Regions from separate parts of the Streptomyces sp. CA-146814 genome, predicted to be linked through region 1. Evidence: riboswitches for the same ligand, from Rfam matches in the RefSeq annotation. Region 1 holds a riboswitch; each other region holds the start of a gene.
The links. A riboswitch is a leader RNA that binds a small molecule or an ion and turns the genes downstream of it on or off. The one in region 1 is predicted to bind cobalamin.
Positions count from the first base shown of each region.

Region 1 (3,265 bases):
ACCGGCAGGAGCCTGCGGTGCCCGGAGCCGGTGAGCGCGCGGGCCGCGTGCGGGAGGACCAGACCGACGAAGCCGATCGCCCCGGCCGAGCTGACCAGGGCCGCGGTCAGCAGGGCGGTGGTGCAGAGCAGCACGATCCGGGTACGGGCGACGTTCACGCCGAGCGCGGCGGCGGCGTCCTGCCCGAAGGCGAAGGCGTCGAGCGTACGGGCGTGGGCCAGGCAGATCACCAGGCAGAGGGCGAGAACGGCGGTGCAGAGCGCCACCTCGCCCCAGCCGACGCCGCTGAGCGAGCCGAGCAGCCAGAACAGCACTCCGCGGGTCTGCTCGGCGTCGGCCGAGGTCATCACGACGAACGAGGTCAGGGCGGAGAAGAGCTGCATCGCCGCGACACCGGAGAGCACCACCCGGTCGGTCGTGGAGCCGAGCGTATGGCTGAGCAGCAGAACCAGGGCGAACGAGCAGATGGCCCCGACGAACGCACCGGCCGACAGCGACACCGCTCCCCCGCCGACACCGAGGACCACCACCACGACCGCCCCGGTGGAGGCTCCGGAGGAGACGCCGAGGACGAACGGGTCGGCGAGCGGGTTGCGCAGCAGCGACTGCATCACCGTGCCGCACACCGCGAGCCCGGCCCCGCACACGGCGGCGAGCAGGGTACGGGGCATGCGCAGGTTCCAGATGATGCCGTCCCGGATCGGGCTCAGCTCCGATCCGCCGAAGCCCAGATGGGAGGCGACGGCGGACCAGACGTCGGGGACGGAGATCCGGGCCGGCCCGATCGTGACGGCGACGGCTATGGAGAGCAGCAGGAGCAGGAGTCCGCCGGTCCAGATCAGCGCCTGCACCGGCGCGCCGACCCGCCGTACGTCAGCGGGCCGCTCCACCGTCGGGCTGCCGCTGCTCACCCCACGCGCCTTCACCGTCGGATGCCCGCCGCTCACCCCGCGAGCCCGAAGTCGCGCAGCCCGGCGGCGACGCGCTCCAGCCCCTCGACCGTCCGGATGGTGGGGTTCATGGCCTGGCCGCTGAGCAGCACGTACCGGCGGTTCTTGACGGCGTCCATGGTCTTGGTGACCGGGTTGGACTCCAGGAACTCGATCTTCTTCTCGGCGCTCTCGGCGGTCTGCATGGTGCGGCTCAGGTCGCCGATGACCAGGACGTCGGGGTTGCGGTCGGCGACGGTCTCCCAGCTGATCTGGGGCCATTCGTCGTGGGTGTCGTCGAAGACGTTCTTCGCGCCGAGCTCCCGGGTGATGACACCGGGGGCGCCGCAGCAGCCGGCCAGGTAGGGGGCCTTGGAGTCGGAGAACCAGTAGAGGAGAGAGGCCTTGGAACCGTCGATGCCGTCGGTGGCCTTCGCCACCCGGCCCTGGAGCTTCTTCACCAGGGCGTCGCCGCGCTCGGGGACGCCGAACACCTGGGAGAGCTCACGGACTTCGGTGTAGACGCTGTCCATGGTGAGGGGTGCGGTACGGGCTCCGTCACCGCCGCCGCTGTTGTCCTTGCCGGTGCAGTCGGCGGGCGAGATGTAGGTGGGGACGCCGAGCTTCTCGAACTGTTCGCGCGGGGCGACGCCGCCCTTGGCGAGGGTGGAGGCGAAGGAGGCGGAGAGGAAGTCGGGCTCCTTGTCGAGGACCTTCTCGGACGAGGGCCGGTTCTCCGATATGCGCTCGACGCCCGCGTTGGCCTTCTCCAGGCCCTTCATGACCGGGTCGCTCCAGGTGGCGGTACCCGCGAGCCGGTCGGCGAGGCCGAGCGAGAGGAGGATCTCCGTCGATCCCTGGTCGACCGAGACGGCCTGCTGCGGCGGCGCCTTCACGGTGACGGTGCGCCCGCAGTTCTTGAGGGTGAGCGGGAAGCCTTCGGCGCTGGTCTTGTCGCCACCGCCGGCGGCGGAGGTGGACCCGCCGCCGCAGGCGGTGAGCAGGACGACGCCGGCCGCGAGGAGGGCGGCGGTGCGTATCGGGGCGGGGGTGGCCTTGGGCAGCACGGAGGACCTCGGTGTCTCTGGGCCCAGCCGCGGAGCCCGTCGTACGGTCCCGTACCCCGGGTGCGGAGCACGGGTGCCAGCAGGTCTTCGGACTCGGGTTCGTCCGGGCGGGACGCCTTCCCGGAGCGTGGGTGCTCCAGTGGCCGTGGCCTCGCCCGTCCCCCTCACCGCTGCGCGTCAGTTCCGGTCTCGCACCGGATTCCCTGACCCCGTCGCTGGGGTTCGACTGGCCCCGGCAAGCTATCACGGGTCTTCGCGCAGCTCAGAGCCGGTGCGGGACCGCTTCATCGGTCGGGCCGGTGCGGCGCGGGATCGTCCCGCCGCACCGGCCCGGCCGGCCCTTACGGCGCTTGCAGCGCGATCACCGCGTTCTGTCCGCCGAAGCCGAAGGAGTGGCTGACGGCCCGTCGTACGGGCACCTCACGCGGTGCCTTGGTGACGCAGTCGATGGCGAACCCGCGGTCGGGGGCGTCCAGGTTGGCGATCGGCGGGACGATGCCGTGCTGGAGCGTCAGGACGGTCAGTCCCGCCTCGATGGCTCCGGCCGCTCCCATGCAGTGGCCCAGGACGCCCTTGGGGGCCGTGACGGGCGGCCGGTGCGGGTAGGCCCGGCCGATGAGAGCGGCTTCCGTCGCGTCGTTCAGCGGGGTCGAGGTGCCGTGCGCGTTGACGTGGTCGACGTCCTCGGCGCGCCAGCCCGCGTCCCTCAGCGCCGCGTCGACGGCGGCCTCGGCGACCGCACCGGAGGGGTGCGGGGAGGTCGGGTGGTGGGCGTCGGTCGTGGCGCCGGTGCCGGCGAGCAGCGCTCGGGGGGCCGCCCCTCTGGCCCGGGCGTCCTCGGCCCGTTCCAGGACCATGATCGCGGCGCCTTCGCCCATGACGAGCCCGGCCCGGTCGGCGGCGAAGGGACGGCAGAGACGGGCGGGGTCCCCGTCACCGTCCCGCAGCGCCGCCGCGCCCGAGCGGGCGAAGCCGGTCATGGCGACCGGGAAGACGATCGACTCGGTGGCTCCGGCGATCGCGATGTCGCACTGACCGAGCGCCAGCATGTCGCGGGCCACGGAGAGGGCGGTCACTCCGGAGGAGCAGGCCGTGCACGGGGCCAGGCTCGGGCCGGTGGCCTTCATCTGGATGGCGATCTCCGCCGCGGGCATGCTCGGGATGGTGAGCAGGATGCCCGAGGGTGAAGTGGCCTCGGGGCCGCGCCGCTCCAGGGCGACGGCCTGTTCGGTCAGTCCGGCGGAGCCGCCGCTGCTGGTGCCGACGACG
Region 1 is NZ_CP192068.1:353,688-356,952, forward strand. Features, by position in the region: gene ACQP09_RS01395 (FecCD family ABC transporter permease) at 1-890, opposite strand, end outside; gene ACQP09_RS01400 (ABC transporter substrate-binding protein) at 944-1,996, opposite strand; cobalamin riboswitch at 2,058-2,242, opposite strand; gene ACQP09_RS01405 (beta-ketoacyl-[acyl-carrier-protein] synthase family protein) at 2,338-3,265, opposite strand, start outside.

Region 2 (3,265 bases), 6.6 Mb from region 1:
GCTTCCAGCCGCCGAACGTGTGGTACGCCACCGGCACCGGGATCGGCACGTTGACGCCGACCATGCCCGTGTCGACCCGGCGGGTGAAGTCGCGGGCGATGTCGCCGTCCCGGGTGAAGAGCGCCACGCCGTTGCCGTACGCGTGCTCCGAAGGCAGCCGCAGCGCCTCCTCGTAGTCCGTCGCACGCACCACGGAGACCACCGGGCCGAAGATCTCCTCCTGGTAGATCCGCATGTCCGGGGTGACCCGGTCGAAGAGCGAGGCGCCCGCGAAGAACCCTTCCTCGTGGCCTTCGAGGGTGAAGTCCCTGCCGTCCACGACCAGTTCGGCTCCTTCCTCCACGCCGAGGTCGACATAGCCGCGCACCCGGTCCACCGCGTCCCGGCCCACCAGCGGCCCGAAGTCGGCGTCCGGGTCGTCCGAGCGGCCGATCCGCAGCTCGGCGATCCGCTCGGTGAGCTTGGCCACCAGCGCATCGGCGGTCTCCGCACCGACCGGCACGGCCACCGAGATCGCCATGCACCGCTCGCCCGCCGAGCCGTACCCGGCGCCGATCAGCGCGTCCACCGCCTGGTCCAGATCGGCGTCCGGCATCACGATCATGTGGTTCTTCGCCCCGCCGAAGCACTGCGCCCGCTTGCCGTGAGCGGCGGCCGTCGCGTAGATGTGCGCGGCGATCGGCGTCGAGCCGACGAAGCCGAGCGCCTTGACGCGCGGGTCCTCCAGCAGCGTGTCCACGGCCTCCTTGCCGCCGTTGACGACGTTCAGCACGCCCGGCGGAAGCCCGGCCTCCAGGAAGAGTTCGGCCAGCCGCAGCGGCACCGAAGGATCCCGCTCGGACGGCTTGAGGATGAAGGCGTTACCGCAGGCCAGAGCGGGTGCGGCCTTCCACAGCGGGATCATCGCCGGGAAGTTGAACGGGGTGATGCCGGCGACCACGCCGAGCGGCCGGCGCAGCGAGTGGACGTCGATCCCGGCGCCCGCGTTGTCGCTGAACTCGCCCTTCACCAGGTGCGGCACACCGGCGGCGAACTCCACCACGTCCAGGCCGCGCGCGATGTCACCGTGCGCGTCGGCCACGGTCTTGCCGTGCTCGGAGGAGAGCAGCCGGGCCAGGGAGTCCTTCTCCTGCTCGACCAGCTGGAGGAAGCGCAGCAGGACGCGGGCCCGGCGCTGCGGGTTCCACTCGCCCCACTCCAGCTGCGCCTCGGCCGCGTCGGCGATGGCCGCCTCGGTCTCGGACCGGCCGGCCAGCGGCACCCGGGCCTGGACCCGGCCGGTGTTGGGGTCGTACACATCGCCGTACGTGCCCGAGGTGCCGGGCGTGTGCTTGCCGCCGATGAAATGGGTGAGTTCGCGGACCATGGAAAGCCTGCTCTCGTCGGTGAGATCGTCAGGTGAGATCCGGGGATGGCGCACGGGCCCCCGCCGCCGCACAGCGCACCGGTCGGGTGCGCGCAGGGGCGTGGAAGGGCTCGCCGTCGGGGGGGACGCGGAGGGCGGAGGCCGTCAGGGGGCGGGGATAACCGCTCGCCGGGACGGGCCTGCGGGGCCGTGGGTGCGGACCGGTGCCATGCGTGTCTGCTCCATCCTCGTGGAAACACGGAACAATCCCGTGGCCGGTATCCTGACTCCCGGATCAGCGCGCGCCCTCATGCCTTCCCGACGGCGCCTTCACCGTCAGTGGCGTGTCCTGCGAGGACGAACTCCCCGGTCACAGTGGCGGGACCGCGCCGGAATCGCACCGGCTTCCCTGACACCACGGGCCTTCGAGGCGCCCGGCACCATGCCGGTCACCCCTCTGCTCACGAACATATAGTTGGACGTCCTAGTAAGTCCACCCCGCCTCGCCCCGGCCCGCCCCCGGCGCTGTCGCGCGCCCCGCTCCTGGCATGATCGGCCGACATGAGCGACGCACCACGCCACATCCTCGTCATCGGCATGGGAGCCGGCGACCCCGACCACCTGACCCTCGCCGCGATCAAGGCCATGCGCCGGGCGCAGGTCTTCTTCGTGCTCGGCAAGGGCCGGGAGAAGGAGTCCCTGACCCGGCTGCGGCGGGACATCCTGGCCGAGCACCTGGACGGTCCCTACCGGGTCGTCGAGGCCGAGGACCCCTGGCGGGACCGCACCCAGGACGACCGGGGCCGCTACACCACGGCGGTCCACGACTGGCGCCACCGCCGCGCCGACATCTGCGAACGCCTGATCATCGAGGAGCTGGCGCCGGGGGAGTGCGGGGCGTTCCTGGTGTGGGGCGACCCGTCCCTGTACGACAGCACGCTCGCGATCCTGGAGGACATCCAGGCCCGTGGCACGGTGGAATTCGGCCATGAGGTGGTCCCCGGGATCAGCAGCGTCTCGGCGCTCGCCGCCCGCCACCGCACCTCGCTGAACCAGGTCGGCCGCCCCGTCCACATCACCCCGGGCCGACGCCTCGCCGAGGGGTTCCCGGACGACGACGGCGACATCGTGGTCATGCTCGACGGCCACGAGAGCTTCACCCATCTGACGGGCCGGGGCCTGTGGATCTACTGGGGCGCCTACATCGGCACCCCGGACGAGCTCCTGGTCTCCGGACCGCTCGACGAGGTCGCCGAACGGATCAGCCGCGTGCGCGCCGAGGCCCGCGAACGGCACGGCTGGATCATGGACACCTACCTGCTGCGCCACCGGCCGGAGGGCGCCCAGGGTACGGAGAGCCCAGGCGGCACGGACAGCTGACGGGCCCCGGCCCGCGAGCGGGGGCCCGGACAGGTGGGCGGGTGACGTGACACAGGGCGGCGGGTCGCGTCGAGGCGCGAGCGGCCGCCGCACCTCGCCGTCGTACCCGGCCGGAGGTCAGCTCCGGGACTCGTGCGCCCGGATCACTCCCAGCCCGTGACCGAGGCTCGGGCACTCGGCGGTCAGGTCGTTGCCCCGCACCAGATAGTTGTGCACGCGCCCGTCGGTGGGCCGCTCGACGGCCCGGTACAGAGTGCCGTTCACCGTGATCGTCCAGTCGTCGCCGTCCTGGGCCCACCCGACTGTCTTCTTCATATAGCGCTTCCCTCGCTCGTCGCCGCCGCGGGTCGGCGGCCGTGTATTGGCAAGAAGAACGGCCTGTGACGCTCTGTGGTTCCGGTTCGCCTACGCCATTCGGTTACATCTGAGTCACCATGCCCCCACGACCTGACCGGAAGTCAGCGAACCGGAGAAGAACGGCGGAACGGGGTGCGCGGAGGGGAGCGGGGCTGCCCGGGGCCGGATCGTGCCAGGATGCCG
Region 2 is NZ_CP192068.1:6,912,025-6,915,289, forward strand. Features, by position in the region: gene ACQP09_RS30540 (CoA-acylating methylmalonate-semialdehyde dehydrogenase) at 1-1,366, opposite strand, end outside; cobalamin riboswitch at 1,602-1,780, opposite strand; gene cobF (precorrin-6A synthase (deacetylating)) at 1,907-2,725, shown strand; gene ACQP09_RS30550 (hypothetical protein) at 2,843-3,040, opposite strand.
Region 2: linked by a shared signal. The riboswitch ahead of ACQP09_RS30540 (CoA-acylating methylmalonate-semialdehyde dehydrogenase) and the one ahead of ACQP09_RS01400 (ABC transporter substrate-binding protein) in region 1 are both predicted to bind cobalamin.

Region 3 (3,265 bases), 5.1 Mb from region 1:
CCAGCATGATGCGCTCGGAGATCTTCGTCGAGAGCGCGCGGGCCTGCGGCGAGTCGAACGGCAGGCGCAGCTGGAAGAAGACGTCCTGGAGGCCCATCGCGCCCAGACCGACCGGCCGCCAGAGGGAGTTGGAGTTCCCGGCCTGCTCGGTCGGGTAGAAGTTGATGTCGACGACCCGGTCGAGGAAGGTCACGGCCGTACGGACCGTGGAGTCCAGGCGCTCCCAGTCGATCGAGCCGTTCGCCACGAAGGCGCCCAGGTTGACCGAGCCGAGGTTGCAGACGGCCGTCTCGCCGTCGTTGGTGACCTCCAGGATCTCCGTGCACAGGTTCGAGGAGTGCACGACCCGGCCCGGCTCGGCGGTCTGGTTCGCGGTCCGGTTGGAGGCGTCCTTGAACGTCATCCAGCCCTGGCCGGTCTGCGCGAGGGTCCGCATCATCCGGCCGTACAGCTCACGCGCCGGCATCGTCTTGCGGGCCAGGCCCTTGGCCTCGGCCGCGCGGTAGGCCGCGTCGAACTCGTCGCCCCACAGGTCCACCAGCTCGGGCACCTCGGCGGGCGAGAAGAGCGACCACTCGGTGTCCGCGTCGACCCGGCGCATGAACTCGTCCGGGATCCAGTGCGCCAGGTTCAGGTTGTGCGTACGCCGCTGGTCCTCACCGGTGTTGTCGCGGAGCTCCAGGAACTCCTCGATGTCCGCGTGCCAGGTCTCCAGGTAGACCGCCGCAGCGCCCTTGCGCCGGCCGCCCTGGTTCACCGCCGCCACCGAGGCGTCCAGCGTCTTCAGGAACGGCACGATGCCGTTGGAGTGCCCGTTGGTACCCCGGATCAGCGAACCACGGGCGCGGATACGGGAGTAGGAGAGGCCGATGCCGCCCGCGTGCTTCGAGAGGCGCGCCACCTGGTGGTAGCGGTCGTAGATCGAGTCCAGCTCGTCCTTGGGCGAGTCCAGCAGGTAGCAGGAGGACATCTGCGGGTGCCGGGTGCCGGAGTTGAAGAGCGTGGGGGAGGAGGGGAGGTAGTCCAGCTTGCTCATCAGCCCGTAGAGCGCGGCGACCTCGTCCAGCGCCCGCACCGACTCGTCCTCGGCCAGACCGGCGGCCACGCGCAGCATGAAGTGCTGCGGGGTCTCGATGACCTGGCGGGTGATCGGGTGGCGCAGCAGGTAGCGGCTGTGCAGCGTACGGAGACCGAAGTAGCCGAACCGGTCGTCCGCGCCCTCCGCCAGCGTCCGCTCCACCAGCGCGTCCAGCGCCTTCGCGTGCAGCTCCACGAAGGCGGCCGTGCGGTCCGCGATCAGCCCCTCGCGGTGGCCCACGGCGACCGAGGCGGAGAAGGACGTGGCGCCCTGGCCCGCGGCCTCGTCGGCGATCGTACGGGTCAGCAGCCGGGCGGCGAGTTTGGAGTACGCCGGGTCCTCGGAGATCAGCCCCGCCGCCGCCTCGGTGGCCAGCGAGCGCAGCTCGGCCTCGTCGGAGCGGGCGTTGCGCCCGCGCAGCGCGGAGGCGGCGACCCGTCCGGGGTCGGTGTCGGGCAGATCGACGGTGAGGTCGGTGAGGGTCCGCAACAGGGCGGTCCCGGGTCCGTCGTTCGTGCCTTCGCCGGACGTGGTGGAGGCAGCGGATTCGGTGGCTGAAACCGGATCGGCGGGCGCGATGGTCACTGGGCTTTCCCTCGCTCGGCTGGGGGCCGGCGGCGAGCGGGGAAACCGGGCAGCACGATGCCCTTCAGGGCAGCACTGCTACGGCGTCCACCGGCCCATCCGCGAGGCCCGGACGTCTGGCGTCCGGTTCGGTCGAGCCGGACGCGCTGTCGACAGGTCTTCGGACTTCGGGTGTGCAAAGCACACTGATCACACCGTTGCGGGACAGTTCCGGATTCGCACCGGATTCCCCTGCGGCGACAGCGAGGTCGAGCATACATGTGGGGGCCGCCAGATGCTGCGGCCCCCACATGTTGTGTCGCGTCGATTTCATAAGCCCCTCAGGAGGCCGCCTCCAGCTCCAGCCGGAAGGTCATGAGGCGCAGGCCCGGCACCGGCTCCCAGTCCCGCTCAGGGGTCCGCAGAAAGCCGAGCCGACGGTAGATCCTATGGGCCGGGAGCATGGCCGGCTGCGTCGACAGCACCAGCCCCCGAACGCCTTCGGCGGACCGGGCCCGCTCGACGCACGCCCGTACGAGCGCCTCTCCCACGCCCCGTCCGCGCCCCGCGCGGGCCACGGCCAGCATCCGGAACTCGGCCTCGTCCGGACCGGAGATATCGCGCCACGGCGTGCCGGGAGCGGCATACGTCACACCACCGAGCACCACCCCGTCCGCGTCGAGCGCCACGAGCACCTCGGCCTCGGCCGCCCGCTGCTCCACCGCCCGCAGTTTCAGGAGGTACGGATCCTGCGGGCCGTCCAGCAGACCGTCACCGAGATACGCCTCGGCGATGATCCCGCCGAGCACGGCGTACTCGGCGGGCTCCGCCACTCTGATCGTCAGATCCATCAGCCACTCGCTCCCACCTCGTTGTCCGGCGCGCCGTCGCCCACCGGCGGCAGGTCGCCGCGCTCGACCGGCTGCTGCCCGGAGCCGTCCCCGGCGGGCGGCAGCACCCGGTCCAATTCGTGGTCGTCGGCGCGGTGGGCGGCCAGCGCCGCCGACCGCAGCGTCGCCCGGTCCACCTGCTCGCGCGCCCCGCTCACCGTGATCACGAGGCCGCCCTGCTCCTGGGCGTACGCGTGGTCCGACTCCGTGGCGCGGTACCACTGTTCGCCGTCCCGCTCGCACGTCACCAGGGCCTCCTGACCGCCGGCGGGCGCGGAGCCGTCCGTACAGTCGGCCACGGCGTGCGGGCGGCGCTCCACCGACAGCTGGAACATCCCGCCGTCCGGCGCGGTGTAGGAGCTGCCGAACCCGTCGTCACCGAGCACCCCGACCGACTGGCGCGCCAAGGCGTAGCCCGCGGCCTCGGTCACCCACACATGCTCCGCGACGAGCTGCACGGCGCTCGCCCGCGCCTCCAGCTCCGCCCGGTCGGGCGCCGGTTCGGCCGAGGAGCTCCGGTCCGCCGGCGACTTCGAGCCGGGCGCCGGCACGGTGCCGCAGCCCGTCGCCGCCGCCAGGGTCAGGGCCAGTGTCACGGTCAGGAGGAGGGGCCGGAGCCGGGGCGACCGGGAGCGCGATGTCATGGGCACATCCTTTCGTACGGTCACGGCTCCGCGCACCCGGGAAATCGAGCGGCGGCCGGGCGCGTCCACGGACGGCAGAAGGGGCCGCC
Region 3 is NZ_CP192068.1:5,438,048-5,441,312, forward strand. Features, by position in the region: gene ACQP09_RS24505 (ribonucleoside-diphosphate reductase subunit alpha) at 1-1,663, opposite strand, end outside; cobalamin riboswitch at 1,798-1,919, opposite strand; gene ACQP09_RS24510 (GNAT family N-acetyltransferase) at 1,984-2,493, opposite strand; gene ACQP09_RS24515 (hypothetical protein) at 2,493-3,176, opposite strand.
Region 3: linked by a shared signal. The riboswitch ahead of ACQP09_RS24505 (ribonucleoside-diphosphate reductase subunit alpha) and the one ahead of ACQP09_RS01400 (ABC transporter substrate-binding protein) in region 1 are both predicted to bind cobalamin.